Regions from separate parts of the Mesobacillus sp. AQ2 genome, predicted to be linked through region 2. Evidence: predicted binding sites of a transcription regulator. Region 2 holds the regulator's gene; each other region holds the start of a gene.
What was found. The regulator LexA, encoded in region 2, represses DNA repair genes until DNA is damaged. The targets are predictions, from matches to a motif close to CGAACATATGTTCG.
Positions count from the first base shown of each region.

Region 1: the regulator LexA is predicted to act here: its motif matches at 5,198-5,211, upstream of addB (helicase-exonuclease AddAB subunit AddB).
Region 3: the regulator LexA is predicted to act here: its motif matches at 6,690-6,703, upstream of uvrB (excinuclease ABC subunit UvrB).

Region 1 covers NZ_CP126080.1:1,380,533-1,390,842, forward strand. Annotated here, with positions in the region: gene phaZ (intracellular short-chain-length polyhydroxyalkanoate depolymerase) at 1-705, shown strand, start outside; gene fabG (3-oxoacyl-ACP reductase FabG) at 718-1,458, shown strand; gene QNH36_RS06865 (hydrolase) at 1,842-2,174, shown strand; gene QNH36_RS06870 (class I adenylate-forming enzyme family protein) at 2,291-3,802, shown strand; gene QNH36_RS06875 (MFS transporter) at 3,894-5,048, opposite strand; gene addB (helicase-exonuclease AddAB subunit AddB) at 5,419-8,994, shown strand; gene addA (helicase-exonuclease AddAB subunit AddA) at 8,996-10,310, shown strand, end outside.
Region 2 covers NZ_CP126080.1:2,013,585-2,023,894, reverse strand. Annotated here, with positions in the region: gene tkt (transketolase) at 1-830, opposite strand, end outside; gene QNH36_RS09980 (DUF896 domain-containing protein) at 1,151-1,384, opposite strand; gene QNH36_RS09975 (YneB family resolvase-like protein) at 1,462-2,109, opposite strand; gene yneA (cell division suppressor protein YneA) at 2,135-2,449, opposite strand; gene lexA (transcriptional repressor LexA) at 2,604-3,227, shown strand; gene QNH36_RS09960 (hypothetical protein) at 3,362-3,592, shown strand; gene QNH36_RS09955 (ATP-dependent DNA helicase) at 3,644-5,566, opposite strand; gene QNH36_RS09950 (hypothetical protein) at 5,725-6,258, shown strand; gene QNH36_RS09945 (GNAT family N-acetyltransferase) at 6,245-6,781, shown strand; gene QNH36_RS09940 (hypothetical protein) at 6,834-7,250, opposite strand; gene QNH36_RS09935 (nucleotidyltransferase domain-containing protein) at 7,358-8,164, opposite strand; gene QNH36_RS09930 (hypothetical protein) at 8,253-8,591, opposite strand; gene QNH36_RS09925 (ribonuclease FAU-1 family protein) at 8,632-9,183, opposite strand; gene QNH36_RS09920 (hypothetical protein) at 9,176-9,775, opposite strand; gene QNH36_RS09915 (DUF2332 domain-containing protein) at 10,014-10,310, opposite strand, start outside.
Region 3 covers NZ_CP126080.1:4,239,518-4,249,827, reverse strand. Annotated here, with positions in the region: gene QNH36_RS21440 (S8 family serine peptidase) at 237-2,696, shown strand; gene QNH36_RS21435 (HAD family hydrolase) at 2,818-3,498, shown strand; gene QNH36_RS21430 (GNAT family N-acetyltransferase) at 3,491-3,898, shown strand; gene QNH36_RS21425 (helix-turn-helix domain-containing protein) at 4,045-4,620, shown strand; gene QNH36_RS21420 (EAL and HDOD domain-containing protein) at 4,749-5,990, shown strand; gene QNH36_RS21415 (CsbA family protein) at 6,318-6,545, shown strand; gene uvrB (excinuclease ABC subunit UvrB) at 6,846-8,825, shown strand; gene uvrA (excinuclease ABC subunit UvrA) at 8,833-10,310, shown strand, end outside.

The DNA.
Region 1 (10,310 bases), 630 kb from region 2:
GGCTCGAGTTACCGCAAGCCCATCATGTCAATCAAGGATTTTTCCGATGATGTAAAGCTGTTTGTCGACGAAATCGGGTTAAATAATTTTTCACTTGTTGGCTGGTCGACAGGTGGTGCGGTAGGAATGCAGTTTGCTGCTGATTATCCTGGCTATTGCGAAAAACTGGTGCTGCTCGCCTCTGCGTCAACAAGGGGTTACCCGTTCTTCGGAACGAGTCCGGAAGGCTTGCCTGATCTGGACAATCGACTTAAGACGTATGATGATGTTAAGGCGGATACCGGAAAAACGATTGCTGTCCAGACTGCATACGACGGGCAGAATAGAGGATTTTTAAAGGCGATGTGGAATATGTTGATCTATACCGAGCGTCAGCCGGAAGCAGCACATTATGAAGAGTATGTCGATGATATGCTGACACAGCGAAATCTGGCAGAGGTCTATCATTCTCTCAATAGTTTTAATATCAGTGGTGTTGATAACGGTTTGGGGATGGGGACAGATCAGGTAAAGGATATCCAGATTCCTGTCCTAGTCCTCCGAGGTGACCGCGATCTTGTTGTCACAAGCAAGATGGCCGACGAAATTGTCGAGGATTTTGCAGGTCGTGCAAGATTTGCAGAGTTGAAGAATTGCGGCCATTCGCCACTAGTGGATGATTTGGATCAGCTGCTAAGGCATATCGATGGATTTTTAGCAGAATAGGAAGGTGTTTTTATGAGACTGCAAGATAAAGTAGCGATCATTACCGGAGGGGCAAATGGGATTGGCCTTGCCGCAGCGAAAACCTTTGTGCGTGAAGGCGCACGGGTGGCAATGGCGGATTTTGATGAGGAAACAGGATCACAGCGCGCAGCCGAGCTCAAAGCAGAAGGCTATGAAGCAGCCTTTTTCCAGGTGAACGTCGCTGATAAGGATAGCGTGGATTCGATGGTAAAGGATGTTCTGTCCCATTTTGGCAAGATTGATATTCTTGTAAATAATGCAGGCATCACAAGGGACGGGATGCTGCACAAACTCGCTGTGGAGGATTTTCAGAAAGTTGTTGATGTCAACCTGACAGGCGTCTTCCATTGCGCCCAGGCCGTTGTCCCGGCAATGGTCCAGCAGGGATCTGGAAGAATCATCAATACCTCTTCCGTCTCCGGCATTTACGGCAATGTCGGCCAGACCAACTACGCAGCAACAAAGGCGGGGGTTGTCGGGATGACGAAAACCTGGGCAAAAGAGCTCGGCCGCAAAGGAATCAACGTCAATGCCGTCGCCCCAGGATTCATTGAGACCGGCATGACAGCTAAAGTACCGGAAAAGGTGATTGAGCACATGAAAATGCTCGTCCCGCTCGGCAGACTGGGCTTGCCCGAGGATATCGCGAATGCCTACCTCTTCCTGGCCTCAGATGAATCAAAATATGTGAATGGCACCACCCTCCATGTGGACGGCGGAATCATGATGTAATGTTGAAAAAGCGCACTTGCTGCGCTTTTTTTTATTTTGAGAAGACGTCGAAATTGGAGAGTAAATATTCCAACCGGGAATATATTTGCTGCAACCGTTAAATAAATCATCCCAACCGTATAATAAATTGTCTCAACCGTTAAATAAATCGAGCCAACCGTTAAATAAATCCTCGAGCCGTGAAAAAACCTTCCAACTGGTAAAAAAATTCGATTCCACCGGTATTAAAACTAACTATTCCCACACCAAATGGCCAAAAAGCTCCCTAAAATACCAAAAATGCATTGCACTTCCAACCTTTTCAGTCTGCCGATAATCAGTTTTTGGGGGTTAACTTCCCTCCAAAAGTGGTAAATGGTATAAAAAAGATTGAGGTGCTGTACATGGAAGAGCAAAAACAGAGGTATTACTTCAATATAGAAAGCGGCGAGGTGCTGGATACGCCAGCAGATCAGGAGGGCCATTTCTTCACGTTGATCGCGACAGGAGAGGAAATCAAGGATCTGCGCGAGTACCTGGAAGTGAACTATAAAGCAGACTGGGCGACTTACGGGAATTCCCATCTGCACCCTTTCAAGGACCCGGATCGCGAGCATGCAGAATATGACATGGCCTTGAAGGAGATTTACGCAATGGTTTACAGACTTGGCGATGCCGAGGCAAAGAATCATGTGAGGAATATGGGCATCTTATCAGAAGAAGAGTTAATTAAATAAGCGACCCGAACACCATGGCCATCCAGGCTGTGGTGTTTTTTGCATTCGATGTAACTATCCTGTAACTCCCAATCTTTAAAATAAAACCCATCACGTCGAGAGAGGGAGAGATTGCGGTGAGGTGGGAGCTCGATTGGCTTGAATCAAGAGCGAGATTGACACCGGACGCTGCTGCGATTGCTGATGCCGGTACAGATCAGGAATGGTCGTTCAGGGAAGTCAATGAACGAGCCAAGGCGATCGCGGCATGGATGCAGGGAATTGGTGTCAAAAAAGGCGACAGGATTGCATTGCTTGCGCCGAACGGGGTCAGTTACTTCGATTTAGTATTCGCCTGTGGGAAAATTGGTGCTATTTTTGTGCCGTTGAACTGGAGGCTATCGGTGGATGAATTAGCCTTTATCATACAAGACAGTGAGCCGGCGCTGCTGGCGTTCCATTCGAAATTCACAAAAGAAGTGACGATGGTCTGGGATCAAGCAGGCCAGTGCATCCAAATCAATGGTTCACACTATCAGGATTTGATTACTAGTCCGAAGCAAATCCAGCCTGTCGATCTGGATGAAGAAGACCCGCTGGCGATGATTTATACAGGAGGGACGACCGGAAAGCCAAAAGGTGCCGTTCTGTCACATCGAGCGATCATCTGGAACAGCATTTCGACCATTGCGAGCTGGAACCTGACAGATGAAGACAAGACAATCACCTATTTGCCTTTATTTCACACAGGCGGGCTGAATGCTCTGTCAATCCCCATCCTGATGGCAGGTGGGACGGTCGTGCTGGGGGATGAATTTACTCCTGAAAAAGCGATTGAATATTTGATCAGGCATAAATGTACGATCGTATTGTTTGTGCCGACGATGCACCACATGCTAGTAAAATCAAAAGAGTTCCAGCAAGCGGAATTCAGGGATATGAAATTGTTTTTATCTGGCGGGGCTCCATGCCCGCTGGATATCTATGAAGCTTATAAAAAGAAAGGCCTGGCCTTCAAAGAGGGATACGGCCTGACGGAGGCTGGCCCGAATAATTTTTTCATCGATCCTTCAGATGCGGATGTCAAAAGAGGTTCGGTCGGCAAACCGATGTTATTCACCTCCATCAAGGTCATCAGAGACGACGGAAGTGAAGCGCCAGCCGGTGAAATCGGCGAGTTAGCGATCAGGGGCAAGCATGCCTTCTCGTATTATTGGAAAAATGACATCGCGACCGAAAATGCCTGGAAAGATGGATGGCTCCACACCGGCGACCTTGCCAGACAGGATGAAGAAGGCTTTTTCTATATCGTCGGCAGGAAAAAGGAGATGATCATCACAGGCGGAGAGAATGTTTATCCCCTGGAAATCGAGCACTGGCTAAGCTCACATCCTTCCATCCTGGAAGCCGCGGTAATCGGTGTCCAAGATGAAAAATGGGGTGAAGCCGTGACGGCATTCATCGTCCTTGAAAGAGAAGCAGCGTTAAGCGGAGATGGGGTAAAGGAATATTGCAGAAAAAAGCTGGCTGGCTATAAAGTGCCGAAACAGATCCACTTTATCACCCACATGCCAAAAACGCATGTCGGGAAAATTGACAAAAAGCAGTTAAAGGAAATAGCCAGTAAAAATCAGAAGCCAGTCAGCTGAAAAAAGAATTTAATTTTATATGAAAAACTTTTTGAGTTATGCAACAGAATCAACTAAACTTCCTGCCATCACATCACCAATCAAAAGCATTTCAGCCAGCATTAGCTGACTGGAATGCTTTTTCATTTACAAAAATACATAAAATGATATTAAAAAGGAACAGAAGTGCCAATAACAGCATGACTCCGTGAAACGGTAATACAGCGGCGACTGGGGGAGCCAGGCTTGCACCGGTCAGCAGGATGAATGAATAAAGTGAAAGTGCCTTCGCCCGCTGACTGCTGCCGAAGGACCCAATTAGTGTAATGACGGTGGGGATGACTAGTGAGATGGATGAAACAAAGAAGATGGAGAGAATGATCAGGGCGCTGGCTGTGTGCAGGAACAGCAGGGTGAACGCACTCGTGGAGCCGATTGCCAGCCCGAACATCAGCGTCCTCAGTGTGCCCCATCTATCCATCATTGTCCCGGTGAATAGTGATAGGATGGCACCAATCAATCCGACCAGGCGGATCAGCAAAAGGTCAGATGCAGGTCCGGCAAAGAAACGGCCAATCGCATCGTAGAAAGCGATGATTGCAAACAGGAGCGAAAAGGTGATGACATAGCACTTCATCAACCGCGGCTCTTTTATTAATTGAAAAAATATCATCCCCAGCGGTTTTTGTTCCACAGGCTGTACCGGCGATTCTTTCAGCAGGAAAAAGGCAAAAGAAAAAAGAATTAAATAAACGGCAGCAAAGAAATAGAAGACGGCATTCCAGGAAAAACTTTCAGCCAGGAAGGCACTGGCGACCTGGCCGAAGATGCCGGCAATCAAAAAGCCGGTGTTGATCAGGACCACAAGGATGGTTCTCTGCCGGGCAGTGAAAAGATCATATGAATAGGCAAAGGCAACCGAAGCAAAAGTAGCCAGAGTTAAACCCTGAACAGAACGAGTGATCCACAGGCTGAGCGACCCGACAGAAAAACCGACAGCACAGGTGGCAATAGCGGAGGCCAGCAAACCGAACACGAGAATCTTCCTCCGGCCTGTATAATCCGAGGCTGGCCCGAACGAGAGGAGACCGCAGGCATAAAGAAAAGTGAATAGCCCGCCTGCAAGAACAACATGAGATTCTGGTATCCTAAGGCTATCCGATACCACCGAATAAACGGGAATCAATGTATAGATATTGCTGGCGACCATAATGGCGCACAGCGTCAGTAGGATGGAAGCTTTTTGAAAAAAGCTTATCGATTTCATTTTCATCACCTGCCACATACAATATATGCAGATTCCCCGTCCGATGATGGTTGTTCATTTGCACTCAAGAAGGTCATGCACTATGGGAAAAATTAACGGGCTCTTTGCTTCCAAATCGGCCTGTGAAAAAGGTATAATAGGATACATACAGAACAATTGTTTGGCAGACAAAAGGCGCAGGTGAGAGAAGCGCCTTTTTCGACTTTAGCAGGTGGCTGATTTCATAGATTATTGCTTTTTTGAACATAGCACTTGGATCAACGATGGCTCCAATGTCCTTACAAATAAAAAACAGGCACAGTGCACGTCGTGAAAGGAAAAAAGTTAGGCTTGGAAGATTGTTATTTTACTAGAAGAAAGGGGAAGTCAGATGTCTGTACGTTTAGTACTGGGGCGCTCGGGCAGCGGGAAAACCGAGCTGATCATGAAGGAAATGAAGGACAGGCTTGTTTCGGATCCTCAAGGAGATCCGATTGTCTATCTTGTGCCGGAACAAATGTCTTTCCTGTCAGAATACAGATTATCCACAGATCCTGACCTTGGTGGAATGATCAGGGCACAGGTATACAGCTTCCCGCGCCTGGCGTGGAGAGTGCTTCAGGAAACGGGAGGATACATACGCCAGCATTTGGACAGCGTCGGGATCAGTATGATGATCCGCAAAATCATTGAAGACAAAAAAGAGGACCTGAAAATCTTCCAGAAAGCTGCGGATAAAAATGGTTTTATCCAGCAGATGGAGCAAATGCTGATCGAGTTCAAACGCTATGCCATCAATCCGGAAGAACTTGCCGGAAAAATGGCTGAAGGCTCCGGAGGAAACAAGGCATTACATGATAAGATCCACGACCTGGAGCTGGTTTATCGCCAGTTCGAAGATGAAATGTTTGGTAAATATATAGATTCCGAGGATTATTTCAAGCTGCTCGCCGAAAAGATCCCGGCTTCTGACTATCTGAAAAATGCGGAAGTATACATTGATGGTTTTTATAGTTTCACGCCGCTTGAACTCATGATCATTGATCAGCTGATTGCCTCCTCCAAAAGAGTGACAATCGCACTCCCGGTTGACAGGGATTTCAAGCATGAACAGCCTGATGAACTTCATTTATTCAGGCTGACAGGAGAGACCTGCCAAACACTCTATGACATGATAAGGACAAAAGGCTATGAGCTAGAAGATAATGTCGTGCTGTCTGAACAGCGGCGCTGGCAGGATGAATCCCTGAAGCATCTTGAAAGGGAATTCGATTCAAGGCCGGCTGTACCGTATTCAGGCGAGGCGTCAATCCATATCGCACAGGCAGCCAACAGACGTTCCGAGCTTGAAGGAGTTGCCAGAAAAATCATTGGCCTGGCACGGGATGATGGATACCGCTATCGCGATATCGCTGTCTTGATGAGGGGAAGCGAATACCGTGAAGTACTGGAAACCATTTTTGAAGACTACGGACTTCCATTCTTTATCGACCAGAAACGGAATATGCTCCACCATCCATTGATCGAGCTTGTCCGTTCAAGCCTGGAGACGGTCCTGGGGAACTGGCGGTATGAGCCGATTTTCCGGGCTGTAAAGACAGACCTGCTGTTCCCTGAGGGTGCTGACCTGAACAGGGTGCGTGAACAGATGGATATCCTGGAGAACTATGTGCTTGCATATGGGATCCAGGGAGATAAATGGACGAGAAAAGACCGCTGGAAATATCGGAGAATTCGGGGGCTCGAGTATGACAGTGTGGCCCAGACGGATGCTGAGAAGAAGATTGAACAGGAACTGAATGACTTGAAGCAGTTAATTACTTCACCGCTTCTGCGAATGGCCCGGCGCCTGAAACGTGCTGACACAGGCAGAAAGCTTTCTGAAGCGGTTTATCTCTTCCTGGAGGAGCTCGATATTCCCGCCAAGCTCGAAGCATGGAGAATATATGCGGAGCAGGAAGGAAGGCTGATTGACGCAAGGGAGCACGAGCAGGCCTGGAATGCCGTGATCAATCTCCTTGACCAGTTCGTCGAAATGCTGGGTGACAGCAAGGTGGCACCGAAGCAATTCGTTTCCATCCTTGATGCTGGTTTTGAGTCACTGAGGTTTTCGCTGATTCCTCCGGCAATTGACCAGGTACTGGTTGCCGACATAGAAAAAACAAGGCTTGCCGATGTAAAGGTGGCTTTTGTGATTGGCGTGAACGAAGGCATTCTTCCTGCCAAGATGACCGAGGAAGGAATTTTTGCGGATGACGACCGCGAGCTTTTGCAATCAAAAGGCTTGAAGCTTGCCCCGGGCAGCCGAACTAAGCTGCTGGATGAGATTTTTACGGCTTATAAGGCTTTTGTGACGCCTTCGGAGCAGCTTTATATCAGTTATCCGATTGCCAATGAAGAGGGGAAAGCCCTGATGCCTTCTTCCTTCATCAAAAGGATTTCGGACTTGTTTCCAGGACATCAGACGCATTTCTTCCTGCCAGATCCTTCGGAATTGCCGGAAGCAGAGCAGCTTGAATATGCTGCCGGTGAAAATATTGCCTTATCCTATCTGACATCCCAGCTTCAGCTGAAGAAGCGGAATTATCCTGTCTATGATTTTTGGTGGGATGTGTACGATTATTATATGAAGAATCACCGCTGGGCAGATACAGCCCGGAAAGTTCTTTCCAGCCTGTTTTATGAAAACAGGACGAAACAGCTGTCTGAATCTGTCACGAAGGAATTGTATGGCGAGGAAATCCAGGCAAGTGTCTCCAGGATGGAACTATTCAACAGCTGTCCATTCTCGCATTATGTCCAGCATGGCTTGAAGCTGCGAGACCGGCAGATATTCCGGCTCGAGGCTCCGGATATCGGCGATCTTTTCCACGCGGCATTGAAGGAAATCGCTGAAACGGTGATGGAGCAAAACCTTAGCTGGGCCCAGCTTACAAGGGCACAGGCTGAAGAATTGGCAAGGGATGCTGTGCAAAAGCTTGCTCCAAAACTGCAGAATGAAATCCTGCTTAGCTCGAACAGGCATCATTATATCAGGCAAAAACTTCAGAACATCATCAGCCGCGCATCTCTCGTGTTGAGTGAGCATGCAAAAGTCAGCGGGTTCTCCCCAGTCGGCCTGGAACTCGGCTTCGGCCGGCAGGGTAAACTGCCTCCGCTGGGCTTTTCGCTGAAAAATGGCACAAAGATGGAGCTGATGGGCAGGATTGACCGTGTTGATAAAGCCGAGGATGACCATGGTGTATACCTGAGAGTGATTGATTACAAATCAAGCGTGAAGGATGTCAATCTGACAGAGGTGTATTACGGTGTAGCACTTCAGATGCTCACCTACCTGGATATCATTATCACCCATTCACCGCTTCTTGTCGGGAAGCAGGCTGACCCTGCAGGTGTACTCTATTTCCATGTGCACAACCCGATTGTCAATGCTTCAAAAATGCTGACGCTTGATGAAATTGAAGAGGAAATCCTTAAACGTTTTAAAATGAACGGATTGCTGCTAAGCGATGAGAATGTCATCCGGATGATGGACAAGGGGCTCGATACAGGCAGTTCACAGATCATCTCCGCGGGTTTTAAAAAAGATGGAAGCCTGCTGAAGAGCTCGAAGGTTGCCAGCCGTGAGGATTTTGACCATTTACGGCAATTTGTGCGCCATAAGTATGTGGAGACCGGCAACAGGATTGTCAGCGGAATTGTTGATGTTGCTCCATACAAACTCAAGGACCGGGCACCATGTACATTCTGCTCGTTCAAGCCGGTATGCCAGTTTGACCAGGCGGTTGAATCGAATGACTTCAGGAAGCTTCCTGTCATTAAAAAGGAAGACCTGCTGCAGTCGCTGAGACAAGACGAAAACTTGAAGGCCGATGATGGGCTGGCAGTCGATTCTGCAAGACTTGAAGAAATCAAGAAGTTCGGCCTACTGTCAGCAATAGGAGAGGAGGAAGAGGACCTTGGCTAGAATGAATATACCGCCAGTACCGGAAGGCGCGACATGGACGGAAGATCAGTGGAAGGCAATTATGGCCTCGGGGCAGGATATACTTGTCGCAGCGGCGGCCGGATCAGGTAAAACGGCTGTTCTTGTCGAGAGGATCATCAGGAAAATCACTTCGGAGAACTATCCTATTGACGTCGATGAGCTGCTCGTCGTAACGTTCACAAATGCTTCTGCGGCTGAAATGCGTCACAGGATTGGTGAAGCGCTTGAAAAAGCCATCAACAGCCACCCTGATTCAACACATCTGAAAAAGCAGCTGAGCCTGTTGAATCGAGCGTCCATTTCAACGCTCCATTCCTTTTGCCTTGAAGTCATCAGGAAATATTATTATCTGATTGATGTTGACCCTGGCTTCAGAATCGCGGATGAAACCGAGGGACAGCTTTTGCGGGACGAAGTGATTGAAGATCTTTTTGAAGAAGAATACGGCAAAGCAGATAATCAGCCTTTTTTCAATCTGGTGGATGCGTTCACGAATGACCGCAGCGATGAAGGGTTGAAGGACATCATCACTGACCTGTTTGATTTTGCCAGATCCAATCCTTCCCCTGATGCGTATCTTGATTCCATCGTATCCATGTACGAAGCAGCAGGCAGCATTGCGATCGAGCACTTGCCGTTTATGAAAGTACTTATCTCAGATATCGAGCTGCAGCTTCAGGGGGCAAAACAGCTTCTCGAAAAAGCGCTGGACATTTCCAGGATGCCGGGCGGACCGGCACCACGGGCTGTCAATTTTACAGAAGATCTTCATGTGATCGACACATTGCTGGCTGCCAGTGAACAAACCTGGGGAGATTTGCATGAAGCGATACAGCTTGCTGATTTTGGGAGGGCAAAGACATGTCGCGGCGATGATTACAATAAGGATCTAGTCGATAAAGCCGCCAAGCTCAGGGACCGTGCAAAGAAAATTGTCCAGGATTTAAGAAGTGAACTATTTTCCAGAAAACCAGAAAGCTTCCTGAAGGATATGCAGGAAATGAAACCGTTGATCGCCGTGCTGATTGACCTCGTGAAAGAATTTTCGCACAGGTTTGGAGAAGTGAAGCAGGAACGTGGTCTCGTGGATTTTTCAGACCTTGAGCATTACACACTTGAGATATTGACTGCAAAGACTGATGATGGAAATGTATCTCCTGTATCGCCTTCCGAAGCTGCACTGGCCTACCGCAATAAATTCAAGGAAGTGCTGGTTGATGAATACCAGGACACGAATATGGTCCAGGAAGCCATCCTCCAGCTGTTAACGGCAGAAGGAGAGGCAGCCGGGAATC
Region 2 (10,310 bases):
TCCTTTGTAAGTTTCAATTCATCGGCGCCAAGTGGGGCACCGTGAACATCTGATTTACCAGAGAGGTTAGGTGAACCATATCCGATGATGGTCTTAACTTCTATCATGGTCGGACGATCTGCATCTGTTTTTGCTTCCTCGATCGCCTTTGCGATTTCATCGAGATTATTGCCATCTTCAACGCGGATATATTGCCATCCGTATGCTTTAAAACGGCCCTCAACACTTTCAGAGAATGACTTATTAAGATCGCCATCCAGTGAGATATCGTTTGAATCATATAGAACAATCATTTTACCCAATTTAAGGTGAGCTGCAAGTGAAGCTGCCTCAGCAGAAACGCCTTCCATAAGATCGCCATCACCGCAGATACTATATGTATAGTGATCAACGATATTGTAGTTATCCTTATTATAAACAGCAGCCAGGTGACGTTCAGCCATCGCCATACCAACCGCCATGGCAATTCCCTGGCCAAGCGGTCCGGTTGTTGCGTCTACACCGGCAGTGTGTCCAAACTCAGGATGTCCTGGTGTCTTGCTTCCCCACTGACGGAATTGCTTAATATCTTCCATTGATAGATCATAACCTGCAAGGTGCAGTAAGCTGTATAGCAGCATAGATCCGTGTCCGGCAGACAAGACAAACCGATCGCGGTTGAACCATTCTGGATTCTTAGGGTTGATATTCATATAACGAGTCCATAATGTGTAAGCCATCGGTGCTGCCCCCATCGGCATGCCTGGATGGCCGGAATTTGCTTTTTCAATCGCATCAATTGATAAAGTACGAATGGAATCAATTGAAAGCATATCAATTTCTTTAAACATTTAATACATCCTTTCTATAGGTACTGGCTACATCATTAATATTATAGCGAGAGAAATTATTATACAACAAATTATGCCTGAAGGAGACAGAAAACGCCGTATTGTTATTTATTTTGACACATACTCGCTGTACTTATGTAAGCAAACGCTTCAGATGAAGACGGAATATAGATTTTGACATAGAAGCTAAGAGGCCTTTAAAATTGTTCCATTGCTGATTTTTCACTTCAGTAGTCGAATATAACATTCAGTTTTTTCATCTGTCATGCTTCCAAAATAAAAATGGAATACATTCTCTCATGTATTCCAAATTGAATATATTAATGAAGTTTATTCTTCAATTTTTCTTCTTTTAGTTTTTCAGGTGTAACATCATTGCCTTCTGGATCAACAATGGTAACTCCCTTTAGTGTATTCAGCATAGAAGAACGGAATGACTGGAGATACTCGGCTCGAAGCTTTGTCTGTTCCTTTGCTTCCTCTTCTGTCAGCGTTGATGTTTTTGCTTTCCTTGCCAGTTCATTGATTCTAGCAATTTTATCACTTGATAGCATTGTAAAGCTCCTTTGTGTAAAAAATTACGTCAAATGACATCTTACTAAATTTTTTCTAGTTTTACAAGAAAGGAGCCTCATTCCTCATTTGATTCTATATGTTCAAGGTATCGCCGATTCACTGTTGCCTTGGATACATTGTAGCCAAATCCTTTCAGAGTAGCGGCAATTTCAGCAAAAGTAAGGCCATTATTCCGCAGCCTGACAATCTCTGCTATCGGCATATCTTTACGTTCCCTGCCGGAATGCTCGCCCTGATTTTTGAGATTGCGCTGAGGCTTGTATCCATGTTCAACCGCACGTTTCATTCCGCGTTTAATCTTTATGTTATGGATTTTCCTCTGATATTCTTCTACCATACTGACAATCTGGAGCACCATGGAATCCGATTCAGAAAGCTGAAGTTCCCCGCTGTGAGAGATGCTGTATAACTTAACGTTCTCCTTTAATATGCAATGGAGAATAGCTACCTTTGCATTACCCCTGCCAAGTCTGGTCTCATCCTGAATCAATACGGCACCGACTGACTTGTCCTTTATCAGCTCCAGCAGTTCAAGGATCCCGTCCCTTTCAAGGTCATACCCGCTGGCTTGTTCCTTGATGATGTTCATCACTTCAAATCCATACTGTTCTGCAAGGCGGAGCAATTCTTCCTCCTGCCTGGCAAGCGAAGTTTCCTGCGTTTCTTTCGTGGTACTTACCCGGCAATAAATAATCGCTTTCATGCTGTCACCTGATTCTATGTACAAATTATCTTTCAGCCCCGGCAATCTGTGTTGGCTCCAGATATTCAGCCGTCACCGGGATGACAAGTTCATCTCCCGGAAAAACCCTTTCTCCAACAATCCCATTTTCCTTTTCTACCCAGCTCACGAAATCATTTTTCGATAAACGATGCTCACTGGCGTACGTCTCTGCAATCTCCCATAGTGACTGCCCTTCTTCTATAGTAACAGTTATGTATGCATCATCGTTATGTAAATTTGCTTTTGCCACCAGCGAAAAAATCAGGCTGACAGCAAGAAGGATTAAAGCGTAAGAATAGTTTTCCCATAGTCTTTTCATAATCGACACTCCCTAACGAATATATGTTCGCCTATTTGATTTTTATTATAATACGAACATTTGTTTTGTGTCAACTCAAAATTCGAACTTATGTTTGTATCTATCAAATAGACATGGTATAATTAGGACAAGAAAAAATACGAGGTGCGTGAATATGACAAAGTTATCAAAGCGGCAACAAGATATTTTTGAATTCATAAAAGGTGAAGTCAAGAAAAAAGGATATCCGCCATCCGTACGTGAAATCGGCGAAGCAGTTGGACTGGCATCAAGTTCCACGGTACACGGCCACCTTGCAAGGCTCGAAAGCAAAGGGCTGATCAGACGCGATCCAACAAAACCGCGTGCAATTGAAATACTGGAAATCGAAGAGGAAAACCGTATCCCTAAATATAATGTTGTCAACGTGCCTGTTGTCGGTAAAGTAACAGCCGGTATGCCAATTACGGCTATTGAGAATGTTGAAGAATACTTCCCGCTTCCAGACCGCCTTGTTCCTCATGATGAGCAGGTTTTCATGCTCGAAATCATGGGTGACAGTATGATAGAGGCTGGTATCCTGGATGGAGATTATGTAATCGTCAAGCAGCAAAAGACAGCCAATAACGGAGACATTGTAGTAGCAATGACTGAGGATGACGAAGCAACTGTTAAACGTTTCTTCAAGGAGAAGGACTATTTCAGGCTCCAGCCGGAAAATTCATCAATGGAACCGATTATCCTTCGGAATGTATCGATTCTTGGTAAAGTCATTGGTGTATACCGTCATATGCACTAAAAAGCAAGCGGACTCCGCTTGCTTTTTTTCGTTCTATCAAACTTTTATTTTTTTAAAGGTTCTATGAAAAAAGCATATTCCTTTCCAAAGTAGGTACAAGCCCTGACAACTTGTCCCTTTCCGAATAAGATATCGTGTATTTTAGCTATGGAAGAAGTTTAAGCTCGAATGGGATCCAATCTAATAATAACGATTCAGCAGGAGTTTTTTACTCTAACCGCAACAACAAACAGGTAAGGGCGACAATTGATTTTGAAGATCTTTGCCGTGCTGACCGTCGTTGCATTATCAATGACTTGGTTGCTGGTGCTCAGGATGAGAATGATCGTGACCGCGATGATAGAAAGTGCGGATGCAGAGACTAATTTCCGCAAAAAAATCCCGAAAGGCTTGGACCTTTCGGGATTTCCCCTATACTAATGAATGCCACTAACAGGAAGCACTGCTGTTATTTCTTCCATAAATTCTGCTTTTTGCTTACCAGTAAGCCATAAATGGACGGCACCTTCGTCCTGGCTGCTCCTGATCAACCTGCCTATTCCCTGTCTTAACCGAAGCAGCATGTATGGAACGTCTACTTCTGCAGAAGGGTTGGCCGCATGCTTCCTTTTTGCCTGGAAGACCGGGTCATGAGGCGGGAATGGCAATGAAGCAATGATGACCTGGGTCAATGATTCACCGGGGACATCAAGACCTTCCCATAAACTGTATGAGCAAAGTACAGTGCTTTTGACATTCTGGAAGTCTTTTACGGTTTCACTAATCTCACGGTCGCCTTCAAACAGGATGTCAAAATCCCACTCCTGTTGATCGGACCATACTCTGAACCTTTCCATTTCCTGCATGGAAGAAAACAAAACCAGTGAGCTCCCGCTTGCAGTACGCAGATCCGTACCTATTTTCTCCCATTTTTGATTTTCAGCATCCTGAACATGCACTTTAATTTCCATTTGCTCTTGATAATCAAACGGTGATGCAACCGTGAAGGAAGTATATTTTTCAATTCCGAGACTCTTCGCTATATAGTTGAAGTCCCCTACCTGGGATAAAGTTGCTGAAGAAAAAACAAACGGGATATTTTGTGCAAAAACTTCTTTTTTCAGAATGTCCTCTACCAGACGAGGCATGATGACGAGTGAAGACTGAACTTCATTCTCTTCAAGCCAGAAAATCCCTTCATCGTTCTTCAGGAAGATCGATAGACCATATGCAAAAAACTCGAGATATTCTTCCATGATTTTTAAGTGGTATTCATCAATCAGGAACATTTCTGCGTCAAATACCAGCTGGTCCATTAATTCGCTGACCTTCTTTTCCAAAGTTTCAGCTGTCTTCCTGATTGCAGGATGCTTCGCAACTTCTTTTCGATTCGAACCCTCAACAGCAGTAGAGTTCTCAACCAGCAGGTCGAACCATGAGTCATGCAGCTCTATGATGTCCTCGATTAAATAGAGAGATTCCTCCCTGACATCCTGATGCATATAGCCTGTTAACACAGTCGTCAGAGTTTGCGAATTAAATCTGTATGTCAGCCCTTTTTGCGCTGCGAATTCAAGCAGATGACCTTCATCAAATATGACGGTGCTCGCTTCAGGCAGCAAAGGCATCTGGCCCTCTCTTTTCCGTGATTCTTTTGTCCACACATGCTCCATGTAAAAATCATGAGAACAAATAATCAAGTCTCCGGCATGCCGGTAGTAATCACGATTCAATGTTTGCCCGCAGCGATGGCGCCAGCTGCATGTCGAGCATTGCTGAAGTGGATCCCACGCCATCTGAGACCATTTTTCATTGGTGACCCAAGGATATTCCTTTCGGTCACCGTACCGGCTGAATGAATTCATGGAAATGCCTTCATCAAAAATAAAATCTGGCAGTTGGTCATGGACATCAAGAATTTCCATGTCGTCAGAGGTGTTCGAAAGCTCATCAAGCTTCTTGATACATACATATTGCTCTCTCGCTTTTGCCAGCCGGACGTCCACTTTAAGTCCCAATGCCTGCTCGAGTTTTTCGATGTCTCCGCCCTCTTTTACAAGCTGTTCGATCAGTGTTTCATCTGAGCAGGATACAATTGCAGGCTTCCCCATATAACGAGCGTAGAGGATCGCGTAAATCAAGTAAACGAATGTCTTGCCTGTTCCTACACCAGCTTCCGCAAACACAATCCCTTTGTTCTTAAAGGCCTGTTCCACCTGGAAAGCCATATAAATCTGTTCGTCGCGCAACTCATAGCCCTTTTCAGGCAAAATATCATAAAAAACATCACCAATGTAATCCCCTAATAAATCAAAGAATGTATCATTTTTAGTGATGGTAAATGGAAGATTTTTTGTCATTCAGGTTCTCCTTGAAAATTGATTCTGGCAAAAAGCCAGTTTTAATCATAACAGAAAAAAGTGCTGGAAGTGAAAGAATTCATTCTGGTAAAAATTCTGATTGCCCTTTTGGAATTTTCTGTTATTATTATCTCAACTTTATACAAAGGAGTGGTCATATGAAAACTAAATATTTTATAAACCTGACCAAATTCATTCTTGCTGCATTGATTTTACTCAATCTTTATCAGTATAAAAAAATCACTGACCTAGAAATTCAGGCAGGATCTGAATTCCAGCGGACAGTAAGAGACTCTATATTTCTACTGGAGAACGATGCTGATCCGACCCTATGGATAAAGATCTTGAAAGAAGAGGATGGCGAATTCACGTTTGCCAGTCATCTAGGGGAACTCTCTATTCTAAGCCGACAATATTATATGATGAATGGAAAGATTTCAAATTTAGGAGAAGTCTGGGATCAACTTGCAGACCATTATAAGCACTTAGCGTTCAATATTAGAAATGGCAGAGATTACACACAAATTGAAGAGCAAATCAACAAAGATAGGGAGTTTCTAGTTATGTTGTTAAATGATATCGACTCAATTTCGGGTGAAAATGAAAAGCGTTATTACCGGGAATTTTCTGATTCTGACTCCAAAACTTCTAATTTGGTATGGAGGGAGTTTAAGAAATATGAAGAGCGATGATTATTTTATTCGTTCTGAAGTTATTAAAGATATTCATGGTATCAGGGTTTTAAATCAAGCGGCTTTTGTAAATGGTGAAAATGAAGCACGTTTGGTTGAACTAATCAGGGATTCCGAAAATTTCATTCCTGACTTAAGCATGGTAGCTGTTGACGAGAACGGAGAAATCATCGGACATATTCTTTTCAGCATCATCAGTCTTCTTGCAAAAAAAGGAGTGATCCCAACAATCGCTCTCGCTCCAATGGCTGTGAAGCCCGGATATCAAAATAGCGGAATCGGTTCAGCACTCGTCAAGGAAGGTTTAAATAAATGCAAGTCTTTAGGATATCAACATGTATTTGTACTTGGCCATCCGAATTTTTACCCTAAATTCGGGTTTCAGCCCTCGAAGAATTTCGGTGTCAACGCTCCCTTTCCAGTACCAAATGAAGTGTTCATGGCAATCGAGCTTGAGCAGGGCTCATTGAATGGTTTAGAAGGAAAAATAGAATATCCCCCAGCTTTTAGTGCAGTAAGCTGAAAAAAGTGCTCGTATTGGCACTTTTTCTTTTTGTGACCCTAAAAGCAATGACCTATTCACCTGGCAGCAATGCTGATTCCAGGTCATGAACTTCAGTTTTATCTGTTAACCTTCCATACCCTTCGTTTTCCATTCTGCTGATAATGGTGGCAGTTTCTCCCTCAAACCATACTCGGTATTCATACAAGCTTTCCGGCATATTTTTCTCTTCCTGGATGAAGAAAACCGCCAGTACATCTTCTTTCCTTGTCATTTCCGGCTTCGTCTTTGGGGACCATTTGATTTTTTGGAACGCTTGCTCTAGAGTTTGGAGCTCATCTTTAGAAGCAATTATTCTCTCCTCACCGTCTTTATTGCCATCCTTTGTTAGTTTTTGCACATCAACCCTGGTCAATTGCGGTTGGAAATCTGAACTGCAGCCAGTCATGAATATTATTAGGATCATTGTTAAAATAGCAAGCTTTTTCATTTAATCCCCTCGATTGCACTATTCTAATAGATACTACAATGTTGGATTAGCATCCATGATTCTTAGCACTTATAATTGGAATATCATTCAAAATAGTGAAGCCAGTATCATAACACCATTTCAATGATTCTCCTGAACTCTTCTTCATCCGTTTCCAGTCCTGCCTTTTTATGTAGAACTCTATATAATCTCATTACTTCTGGAAACATTAATGTTAATGCCCCCAAAATTTGTTCCTTTTCTCTTTTACAATGCCATTTGGCCAGCAAGGATAATTGCCGCTCATTCAATAAACTTCTTTCTCCTTCAACCTTAGACCAAACACCATATGAAGAATCCAGATGATTGCCGGCTTCCATATACCAGCCGCCAGCAATCAACCATCTTACCCGGTCCAGGTTTGCCAATGCATAGTACCAATCTTTTCGCATTACAGCGCGGTATGTTTCATGGTAAAAAGCCAATATCTTACCTTTCCAAAACTCAACAGCTTCTGAATCTAACACAATTTCAATCCTTGAAGATTCTTCGAAAATATCTGTTAATATATCACCAGGATCATACAAAACCTCCAAGCCTTTCAGCCAAATTGAAGGCTTCACTTGTCCTTTAGTTTTATACCAAGTGTCCGCTTTAACAAAGGAATCAAAATGTGCGACCACAACTGGTGAATCCGGGTGACTGTCTTCAAAAAATAAAACATTTCCCCAATTCAAAGAGCGCTGCCTTTTATTGCGAATAAAATCTTCCAGACTGATATCCTCAACAATAATATGTAAATCTATATCTGAATAGTTATCATAATTTCCTTTTGCCAATGACCCGCCAAGATAAATTGCCCTTACTTTTTCATCGCCAGTAAAGTCTGCAACTGCTTTTAGTAAAACTTCATGACGGTCTCTCGATAAATTCATATCCCTTTCAAAATGCTTAGTTTCTAATCCCGCACATTATATATCACTCCTTTATTATGATAATACATCATTACTTAATGCTGTTTAATTAACCCCCTAAATCAAAACTTGATGATTTAACATTGAGATTTATGATGTTATAATCATCTTCTTTTAACTCTTCCACTGAGGTAATGACTTCAAGGAACCGTTTGTAAAAATCATTGATTCCAGGCTGTTGATCAACGGCATGAATACTGTCAGTATAGCTTTTTTCGTCCTGATAGATATGCATCTCAATCCACTTTGAACTGTCTGCCTTGCTTTGTAAGTAAAGAGTTTGTTTATTTGTGAAACGCGAATAAATTTGCTCTGCTTTAACTTGAATCTCAAGGTAGTCCTTTTCCCTTTCTGGCTTAATGCTGTAACTATATGTTTTTACGAACATAATGGAGATTATCGTCCTTTATATTTTTCTTGAGTAAATCTCAATCCTTCCGGTCGAAATACTCTTTATGGTTCTTGGTCAGTTGAAACAATTCAAATTCATTTGATTCAATCAGTTTCTTAATTTGCTTGGCCTCGGTTATTGCGATGTTATATAATTCCTCATTAATCACTCCTGTTAAAAGTGCTTCCTCTAGTTCATCATGATCTTTATAGTAGATTTCTCCGGTTGGCATTATGATAATATCCAGAAACAAGTCATCCCAATAGGGACGGTTGTTTTCAACCCCATTTCTAAGGCAAATGTCGATATACCACTGAACAACCTCCCCTTGGGAATTGAACATGGTTGTGACGGAATGGCGTTTTCCTTCTGGAAAATGCTGCAGCCAGGTAAATCCATCGTTTACTATACAAACCTTTTTATCTTCGTATTGAAAAAATAATGGTTCAGTGACTTTATTTACTTTCAATGAAGTTACATACCCTCGGAAGCCATCCTCTTCAAAAAATCCCTGTTTGAACTCCTTCTGGCTAACCCTTATCCAATCGGCGCGGTCACCGTACCTTCTTTTTAGCAAAGTCTCATTCATATAAATCTCCCATATTATTAGTCAACGGAATATTAAATTCTTGCAGCTTTTCCATAATTCTATGCTTGTTATAAGATACCTTGCTGTTATTTGGCAATTCAATCACTTTCCCATCGTTGGTGGTAAACATATAATGATCGGATACAGTTACTCCTTTGGTTTTGACGAATATCTCCTCAGCTTGCTTAATATCCTTCCAGCCATACGAATGTATATCATTGAAACTTTTTGCCTCATTAAAATGCAATCCCTCGTCATTAAGATAGTAATAATTCGAAATACCAAACATAAAGAATGGTACGCTTCCGAACATGAGAACAATAATGAGCCACTTGATCCCTTTCCGTTCAAATTTCCATTGAACAAACAAATATATGAGCAGGGTAACAGCAAGCCAAAGCATGCCGATCATGAACAGAATGTAAGCTGAGGGCGGTGTCGCATAAAACCATTTATCTTTAGTCAGGTACAGATAATCCTGTATAAAATAAACGAAAACGAGAGGCATGAATAAACTGCTGATGATCAGAATGATCGCCGAAACAAGAATTATATTCGAGGTATTCTCGGATTTGAGGGATAATTTAGCCATAACTATTTCCTCCTTTTACCAATATAAATAATATACGGGTAAAAGGGAAGGAAGGTTTCAAAAAAATCTGATTATTCGAGCTCTTCCTCATCCTTTAGATAATTTCTTCTTCCAGTCCTTTCACTGTTCTAATGAAAATAAGTAGGTATAATGAAAAAAACATAATTCCACCCATAAAAAATACTCAATAAAAAAGGACCCTTCTCCATTAATGACACCCTATCTGGTAAATTTGAAGCTAAAGATTCAAGCTGAACCAGCGGCCATGACCCTCGGTTTCCCCGATTGTGTTCAGGCTTTCTTTTCCATCCAGATAGTAATCCAGGTGGAGCCTTGAGTCGTAGATATTATTGTAAATATGAAAGATGTCCCTTCTTTCACCAATCTCTTTTACTTGGTCCAAAAGCTTTTTCTTGGTTGTGCCGGGCATTTGGTTGGCAACATGGGTATGAAAAACGCAGATTACCTGCTCATCAGGGATTTCACCAGCAAGGGAGCTGAGCATTTCTGCTCCATCCCCTTCTATTAATCTCAA
Region 3 (10,310 bases), 2.2 Mb from region 2:
GATTAGTTGATCTCCCTTGCCGTTGCGAGGGAGATTTTTGCAATGCTGAAGTGAGAAAAAAACTAGCGAATGACGCGCATCTTACGTCTGCACTACTCCATCTACAACTTTTGTACGATGCCAAAATAGACATTCCGGAAATAAAGTTTATAACCTTAGAAGAATAGTTTTGCAGCAGGGATTTCATGATAATTAAGTTAGGAATATTCAAAATTTTAATATAGTGAGAGGAGAATATGATGAAACGTTTTATGTATCTGTTGCTGGCATTCCTGCTGTTTATGCCGTTTTTTGCCGTTCCACAGGGGAAGGCGAGCAGTCTTGCGGTAATTGACCCGCTTGTCACCAAGGCGTTTGACATGGCAAGTTCACTGCAAGTCATTGTCACTTTCAAGGGGGACAGCGCACCAACAAGCTCCCAGCTATCTCTGTTAAAAACGCTCGGAATTGAAACGGGAGTAAGCATGAAGTCCCTGCCGATTGCCGGGGTCATCGCGACAAAGGATCAGATTGAGCAGCTGGCGGCAAATCCGGAAGTTCAATCAATCTATATGAACAAGAAGCTCTCTTACTTCAACGCAGATGCCACAGCGATCACCGGCGTCGATAAAGCAAGGACAGACGACAGCTTCCGGAAAGCAAATGGAGGACTGCCGGTTTCAGGAAAAGGAGTAGGTGTCGTCGTGAACGACAGTGGCATTGACGGAACGCATAAGGACCACGAATTGGGTAAAAATCTGGTCCAGAATGTAATGGCCCAGACAAATCTGAATGCACTGGCTCCGGGATTGCTGCCAATCAGCTACCAGGAAAATGTCCCCAACACTGACTCGAACTCAGGACATGGTACACATGTTGCCGGAACGGTTGGCGGAACGGGGGCGATGTCAGGCGGCAAATATGAAGGTGCAGCACCTGGCGCTGACTTGATTGGCTATGGCTCAGGAGCGGCATTATTCGTCCTTGATGGAATCGGCGGTTTTGACTACGCGATCACTCATCAATCACAGTACAATATCCGTGTCATCACGAATTCATGGGGTTCATCAGGTGACTTCGATCCAAATGATCCGATCAATATTGCCAGCAAAAAAGCGCACGACCGCGGCATCACAGTTCTCTTTGCGGCAGGAAATGAAGGTCCCGGGGAGAACACTCATAATCCGTACGCTAAAGCTCCATGGGTCATTTCCGTTGCGGCCGGAGTCAAAGATGGCACACTGGCTGATTTTTCTTCAAGGGGAACAAAGGGTGTCGGCGGTACTTTTACAATGAATGGCAAGGAATGGACATGGAAGGATGAACCGACAGTGACGGCTCCGGGGGTAGATATCGTTTCAACCCGTGTCCTCGCGCCGGTATCAAGCCTGTCAGCCGACCAGGATGCGCAAACAATCGAGACTGCTTACCTGCCTTATTACACAACCATGAGCGGGACCTCAATGGCGACGCCACATGTTGCCGGGATCGTCGCTTTGATGCTCGATGCGAATCCACAGTTGTCACCGGATGAAATCAAATCCATCCTTGAACAGACCGCTACGAATATGCCAGGCTATGAAACATGGGAGGTCGGTGCAGGTTATGTGAATGCCTATGCAGCCATCGATCAGGCATTCAATGATACTGCCTATGGATCAACCCTGAACTCAACCCAGACATTCTATAGCAATGTTGATTCATCAACGGAGCGAAAGGAATTTTCAGTTGATTATAATCCGCTCACATTTATTTCGGATAACAAATATGAATTCACTGTCGAAGAAGGCATGTCCAGCATTGTGGCAAAAGTAGACGGAGCGGGTCTGATGGAGCAAACGGGCAATCCAATCAACCTGGTGCTGATTGCTCCGGACGGCAAGGAATACAGCTCAGGTGTAAGCCTGCTGTTCCCGCTCTACTATGACCGCACCGTATCGGTCACATCACCTGTACCTGGTGCATGGAAGGCTGAAATCCGCGGGCTTCGCGGGGCAGATGCCAATCCGCTAGGCCTGGCTCTTCCAGAAACGGTAAAAGGAGAGATGGCGTTCACGAAGGTCAGCGGTTTCTCCGGATTGAATGATATTGCCGGACACCCAGCAGCTGAAGCAATTAAAATGGGGGTGGGCGAGCGTTTATTTGATGGCTTCTCGAATGGCGCCTTCAAACCTGATGCACTTTTAACAAGAGCTGAGCTGGCAAAATACCTGGTAATGGGAGCAGAAATCAAGCAATCACTCCCAGCAGCCCCAAGTTTCACGGATGTTTCAAGCTCAGACATTCCATTCATTGAAGCAGCAACTGCCAAAGGAGCCTCCTTCCGGGATCAGCAGCATATCCAGAACGGAGTCATTCTTCCTAAAGCAACAGGCAAATTTGCGCCAAAGGATGGCGTGACTCGCGCAGAATTGGCATACTCACTCGTCCAGGCATTGGGCATGCAAAAAGAGGCGGAAGAATTCGATGGCCAGCTGACCGTACAGTATAATGATGAGAGAATTGCCATTTCAGATGCAGCAGAAGTTCCGGAACATCTGAAAGGCTATGTTCAGATGGCGCTGGACCTGAACATCCTAAATGCGAACTTCGCTGTAACACAGGGTCCATACGATTTAAAACCAAAAGTAACAGCAAGCTTCAGCCCAACTGCAAAAAACACACGCGGAGACTTTGCAGTTGCGATGACACGTTACTATAATGCATTTCTGAAATAGGGTAAAATGTGAACAGGCCTAAAATGGTCTGTTCTTTTTCGCATGGGCTAATCCCTGGCAGCGTCCATAGTTCAGAAAGTCATTAAACAAATACGATTCTTTTGAAAGAGGAGGAATTCAGTTGCGGAATATTGAGGCTGTCTTTTTTGATTTGGACGGTACCCTCCTGGATCGTGAAACATCTCTCGTAAAATTTATTGAAGCCCAGTACGACCGCTTTCAAATTGAATTGCAAGTGATAGACAAACAGATTTATAAAGAGAGATTCATTGAATTGGATGCCCGCGGATATGTATGGAAGGATAAAGTCTACAGCCAGCTCTTACAAGAATTCAACATAGCGTCACTGACATGGGAAGAGTTGATGGAAGATTACATAATGAATTTCAAGCATTCGTGCACAGGATTTAATAACCTGAACGAGGTAGTTGGGAAACTTAAGCAAATGGATCTGGGGCTGGGCATCATTTCGAATGGCAAGGCTAATTTCCAGATGGACAATATAAAGGCTTTAGGAATTGAGGGTTACTTTGATACCATTCTCATCTCTGAAGCAGTGGGATTGAGGAAACCTGACTTACGAATCTTCAGGAAGGGGATTGACGCTCTTGGTGTATCAGCATTTGGCAGTATATTTGTAGGTGACCATCCAGAATATGATGTGGCTGCCTCCAAATGTGCCGGGATGATTGGGATTTTGAAGCGTAATGACTATTGGCACAGCGCGGAAGCTGATTTTATCATTAAAGAATTAGAAGAGTTGTTAGGGATCATCGGAAAAGGAGCTGAAAATCATGACTGATTTTAAGGTTACATATCATCCCCCAAGCATTTCAGACTATATCAATCTTCGTCTCGAAGCAGGTTTGAGCGCGAAATCGGAGGAAGCCGTGCGAATCGGACTGAAAAATTCATTATTTGCTGTCACTGTTTATGAACATACCACGCTAGTGGCGATGGGAAGGATCATTGGCGATGGCGGGGCGTTTTTTCAAGTAGTAGATATCGCCGTCAAGCCGGCTTATCAGGGTAAGGGATTGGGAAGACTTGTGATGGAGGAGCTTTGCACATACCTTGAACAACATACATACGAAGGTTCTTATGTCAGCTTGATTGCGGATTCACCGGCAAATAAGCTGTATGAAAAATTTGGTTTTGACTATACTTATCCTGCTTCCTATGGAATGTATCGTAAGTACTAACAAGTGGTAATGGAAGGAAAATCCTGCGCTAATAATTGTTGGGAAAATTGGTTTTTTACCCCATGTGGTATTCTTCTTGGATTCTAAATGTGTTTTAATTAGCAAAGTGAAAAATAAAGCAGCAGTAATTTTAGATTGAAGGATGGTTGAGATCTAAGATGAAATACGCGCCTGAAGATATACAGCTAATTAAAGACCAGCTTGGCAGCCAATCATTACCTAGCATTGCCAGAAGGCTGAATCGCAGTCTTACAGCCCTTGAAGTGAAGATCACCAGATTGGGACTGTCCCACACGAAATCTTACACGGGAATGCTGACCGCAGGAGAACTGGCAAACATCCTCAAGATAGACCGAAATACCGTGATGCAATGGATCCTTAATCATGAATTGGATTCCCATCAGCGGATTACCCGCAATAAGAAGAAATTTACCTTCATCAACATTGATGATTTTTGGGCGTGGGCTGAAAGTAAGCGCCATAAAATTGACTTTTCCAAACTAGAGCTTGATGCACTCCCTCCTGAACCGGAGTGGGTGGCAGAAGAGCGTAAAACCGTTCGGCAAGTCACGAATTATAAAGCATGGACGAAAAAAGAAGAGAAGCTCCTGATGGAATTCTACTGCTGCGGCAAGTCGTTGGGCGAAATCTCTGAATTGCTAGGGAGGACGCGAGAATCCATTCGCAAAAAAATCAATAGAGTTATTCATAATAAGCAATGAGAAAAATTGAAAATCCTGGTAACTCAACATTAATCTTGTAATACTTGTAAAATAATAGTATATTTTTCCTATCAAACTATTGTTAAATAGTAACAGATTAGTTGTTAACGTCCCCGGGAGGATTCAGTATGGATATTTATGTTGCCAGGCAGCCTATATTTGATTTGAATGAGAAAACTGTTGCGTATGAATTGCTTTACAGGAGCAGCGCAGTCAATACTTATCAGCATACAGATGGGGACCAGGCTACAACGGACGTTATTGTGAATAGCTTCTTGAATATCGGGGTCAAAGATTTATCGAATGGCAAACCTTGTTTCATTAATTTTACTGATAATCTATTAAAACTGGGTGTTCCTTCTTATTTCAATCCATTATCCATTGTGGTGGAAATTCTTGAAACCGTTGAATTGAATGATGAGATCCTGAAAATTTGCCAGGAATTGAAATCGCATGGATACACTATTGCGCTGGATGATTTTTTTGTTTCCCAGTGGAATGAACTGACGGTCCGATTATTGGACTTTATTGATATAATCAAAATCGATTTCAGGACGACCAGCCGAACGGACAGGCTGGAAATGATCCGCTTTTTAAAGGGAAGGGCCATCCGGTTTCTTGCTGAAAAAGTCGAAACGATCGATGAATATCTTGAAGCGAAGGAAGATGGGTTCGTATTCTTTCAGGGTTTTTACTTTAGCAAGCCAGTTATCCTGAACAGCTATGATATCCCATCTTATTATCATTCCTATTTTCAGATTCTGAAAGAAACCGAGAGCCCGGAACCAGACCTGGAAAAAATAAAGGATGTCATTGAAAAGGATATATCCCTTTCCTACAAACTGTTAAGATTGATCAATAACCCGGTTTTCAGGCCGCGGAACGAGATTTCCTCGATTAAGCAGGCTATTATCCTTTTAGGGCTTAATGAAATAAAAAAATGGATCTATGTACTGGCCATCAGGGGAGCAGTCACAGGTACCGGCAATTCCAAGGAAAGGGAAATCATTGAATTGTCCCTAAAGCGGGGAAAGCTGGGGGAACTGATTGGCAGGAAGGTAGGAAGAGAGGTATTGGCCTCTAAGTATTTCCTTCTCGGAATGTTTTCCCTGATGGATTCCCTGCTGCACCATCCGATGGAGGACTTGCTTCAAGACTTGCCTCTCAGCAATGAATTGAAGGATGCCTTATCGGGTGAAAAGAATGATGAATACGTCATGCTTCAATTTTTAATAGATATTGAGCATGCCTTCCACGAAAATCTTGAGCTTGCTTTCAACCCGACCACGATGAGCAAGGAAGAGCTCTTCAGGCTTTATGGAGAGGCGAGTGACTGGGCAGCCAAGGTATTGACTGAAGTGAATCCATAATCTTTAAAGCATGCTGCTGCATGCTTTTTCTTTTAGGCTCTTTTCTCAAACTTTGTTGCTATTGACTACTAAATGGGATTGAATGATAGTTTTCTTCATAAAATAAAAGCTTATCATGAGAAAAGAGCTTGCACACTTAAAAACGAACTGCAAAATGGCTTTTTAGCACGTTAAAATCGGCTTTAAGATTTTAACAACATCTTTCGATAACAACCTTCATTTGCAAAGTAAATTCTTGTAACCTGCCGCTAAAAAAGCTATATTTTTTACATAGATAAAGTCGTTTTGAAAAAGTTCGAAATTCTCTCTGAATGAGGTGTTTTTCCATTGGTGCTGAAATATTTGTCCGCACTGCTCCTGCCTGGTTTCATGGTCGTGTTTTTTTCCCGGGTTGCCTATAATCATGTCCTTGCGCTTGTATTGACAGTCGCATTGATCGCGGCTTCTGTTTATAAAGGGTATACGGATACCTTTCTGCTGATCGTCGTTGACGCTTTCTCGTTGACGTTTGGCTTCTTTCTGGCCAATCAGATGAGGAGCAGGAACAAGAAATAGCTGAAAAAACTTAAATCAAGCCTGTCGAATTCTGTTCGGCAGGTTTTTCCTATTACAGCAGGCAAAACCGAAGTTCAATCAAACATTTGATTAACAATCATTCGACATTGCTCAACAGTGTCTTTTAAAAGAAGAATAATAATTCGAATGTCTGTTCGCTTTTTGTTGGTTTGTTTTACCTGCTTTGTGGTAGAATGAGGATATGACTTTTTTGACAACCGTGTAAGGCTTATATATAGGAAGGTTCATTTTCCACTGCGAAATGAACCCGACAGAAATTAAATTACAGGAGGCTTTTCTGTGAAGGACCAATTTGAATTAGTCTCGAAGTATTCCCCGCAGGGAGACCAGCCTGCGGCAATAACAGAGCTGGTGAAAGGCATTCGCGATAACAAGAAGCACCAGACGCTCCTTGGCGCGACAGGAACAGGTAAGACGTTCACGATTTCGAATGTCATCAAGGAAGTGAACAAGCCGACGCTTGTCATTGCCCACAATAAGACATTGGCAGGGCAGCTCTACAGCGAGTTCAAGGAATTTTTCCCGAATAATGCGGTTGAGTATTTTGTCAGTTACTATGATTACTACCAGCCGGAGGCCTATGTGCCTCAGACGGATACATTCATTGAAAAAGATGCGAGCATCAATGATGAGATCGACAAGCTGCGCCACTCAGCTACTTCGTCTTTGTTCGAGCGCAAGGATGTCATCATCATTGCCAGTGTATCCTGCATCTATGGTCTCGGTAATCCGGATGAATACCGTGACATGGTCGTGTCGCTCCGGACTGGGATGGAGATTGAGCGGAACAAACTGCTCCACAAGCTGGTTGATATCCAGTACGAACGGAATGATATTGACTTCAAGCGTGGGACGTTCCGTGTCCGCGGTGATGTTGTTGAGATCTTCCCTGCATCACGTGATGAGCATTGCATGAGGATTGAGTTTTTCGGTGATGAGATTGACCGGATTCGCGAAGTCGATGCGCTCACTGGCGAGATCATCGGTGAACGTGACCATGTCGCGATTTTCCCGGCATCCCACTTCGTAACCCGCGAAGAAAAGATGAAGATCGCGATCGAGAATATTGAAAAAGAACTAGAAGAGCGCCTTGAAGTGCTTCGTGCCGAGGAGAAATTGCTTGAGGCTCAAAGGCTTGAGCAGCGGACAAGGTATGACCTTGAGATGATGCGCGAGATGGGCTTCTGTTCAGGAATCGAAAACTACTCGCGCCACCTGACTTTAAGGCCGGCGGGTGCGACTCCTTATACATTGCTTGATTACTTCCCCGATGACTTTTTGATTGTCGTCGATGAGTCGCATGTTACATTGCCGCAAATACGGGGAATGTTTAATGGTGACCAGGCACGTAAACAAGTGCTTGTTGACCATGGGTTCCGCTTGCCGTCAGCTATGGATAACCGTCCGCTGACATTTGCCGAATTCGAGAAGCATGTCAAACAGGCGGTGTTCGTCTCGGCGACTCCAGGGCCGTACGAACTGGAGCATACACCGGAAATGGTCCAGCAGATCATCCGTCCTACTGGATTACTTGATCCGACAATCGATGTAAGGCCGATTGAAGGCCAGATCGATGACCTGATCGGCGAAATCCAGGAGCGGACGAAGCGGAATGAGCGTGTACTGGTAACAACCTTGACGAAGAAAATGTCAGAGGATCTGACCGATTACCTGAAGGAAATCGGCATCAAGGTCCAGTACCTGCACTCAGAGGTCAAGACGCTTGAGCGGATTGAAATCATCCGCGAGCTGCGGCTTGGTAAATATGATGTCCTTATCGGAATCAACCTTTTGAGGGAAGGATTGGATATTCCGGAGGTATCGCTGGTGACGATTCTGGATGCCGATAAGGAAGGCTTCCTCCGTTCAGAAAGATCGCTCATCCAGACGATCGGACGTGCAGCGAGGAATGAAAACGGTCATGTCATCATGTATGCGGACAAGATGACCGATTCGATGACAAAGGCGATCAGTGAAACGAAGCGCCGCCGTGAAATCCAGGAGGAATATAACAAAAAGCATGGCATCACACCGCAGACGATCCAGAAGAGTATCCGCGACGTGATCCGTGCGACGATTGCTGCCGAAGATCAGGAAGCGTACAGCCCGGCAGAAGGTCTGAAGAAGCTGACAAAGAAAGATCGCGAACAAGTAATTTTAAATATGGAAAAGGAAATGAAGGAAGCAGCAAAGGCCCTCAACTTCGAACGGGCAGCCGAGCTGCGTGACCTCATTCTTGAGTTGAAAGCGGAAGGATGACGATAACATGGCTATGGATAAACTGATTGTCAAAGGCGCCAGGGCCCATAATTTGAAAAATATAGATGTCACCATTCCGAGAGACAAGCTTGTTGTGCTGACAGGACTTTCCGGTTCAGGGAAGTCCTCGCTGGCGTTCGATACGATTTACGCTGAAGGGCAGCGCCGCTATGTGGAATCATTGTCTGCATACGCGCGCCAGTTCCTCGGCCAGATGGACAAGCCGGATGTCGATTCAATCGAAGGATTGTCTCCGGCGATTTCCATCGACCAGAAAACAACAAGCCGGAACCCGCGTTCAACAGTGGGAACGGTGACCGAGATTTATGATTATTTGCGACTGTTATTCGCAAGGGTGGGAAGACCAACCTGCCCGGTGCACAATATAGAGATTACCTCACAGACGATTGAACAGATGGTCGATCGCGTGCTGGAATATCCGGAGAGAACGAAGCTGCAAATTATGGCTCCGCTCGTTTCCGGCCGTAAAGGCACCCATGCAAAAGTCCTTGAGGATGTAAAAAAGCAGGGCTATGTCCGTGTCCGCGTTGACGGGGAAATGCTCGACCTGGGTGACGAAATCGAGCTTGAAAAGAACAAGAAGCATTCGATCGAAGTCGTCATCGACCGGATTGTCATCAAGGAAGGCATAGCTGCACGCTTGGCGGACTCACTTGAATCTGCACTCAAGCTAGGTGAAGGCAATGTGCTGATTGACGTGATGGGCGAGGAAGAATTGATGTTCAGCGAAAACCATGCCTGCCCGATTTGCGGTTTTTCAATCGGTGAGCTGGAGCCGCGGATGTTCTCATTCAACAGCCCGTTCGGTGCCTGCCCGGAATGTGACGGACTCGGCGCAAAGCTGGAGGTTGATGTCGACCTGGTCATCCCGAATAAGGAGCTTTCATTAAAGCAGCATGCCATTGCCCCGTGGGAACCGACGAGCTCGCAATACTATCCGCAGCTGCTTGAGGCAATCTGCAATCACTATGGAATCGATATGGATATGCCGGTAAAGGATCTCCCAGACAACCAGATGGAGAAGATTCTCTATGGTTCCACTAAAGACAGGATTTACTTCCGTTACGAGAACGACTGGGGACAGGTCAGGGAAAATTATATTGTTTTCGAAGGCGTATTGAAGAATGTGGAGCGCCGTTATAAGGAAACTAGCTCTGACTATATCCGCGAGCAGATGGAGAAGTATATGGGCGAGCACGCCTGCCCGACATGCAAAGGCTATAGGCTGAAGCGTGAAACCCTGGCGGTACTGGTTGACGGCCGCCATATCGGTGAAGTAACAGCATTATCGGTTGAGAAAGCACATCAATTTTTCGAGGGCCTTGAACTTTCTGAAAAAGAAATGAAAATTGCCAACATGATTTTCCGTGAAATCACTGAGCGGCTTGGCTTCCTGATAAATGTGGGTCTGGATTATCTGACGTTGAGCCGCGCTGCCGGAACGCTATCCGGCGGGGAAGCTCA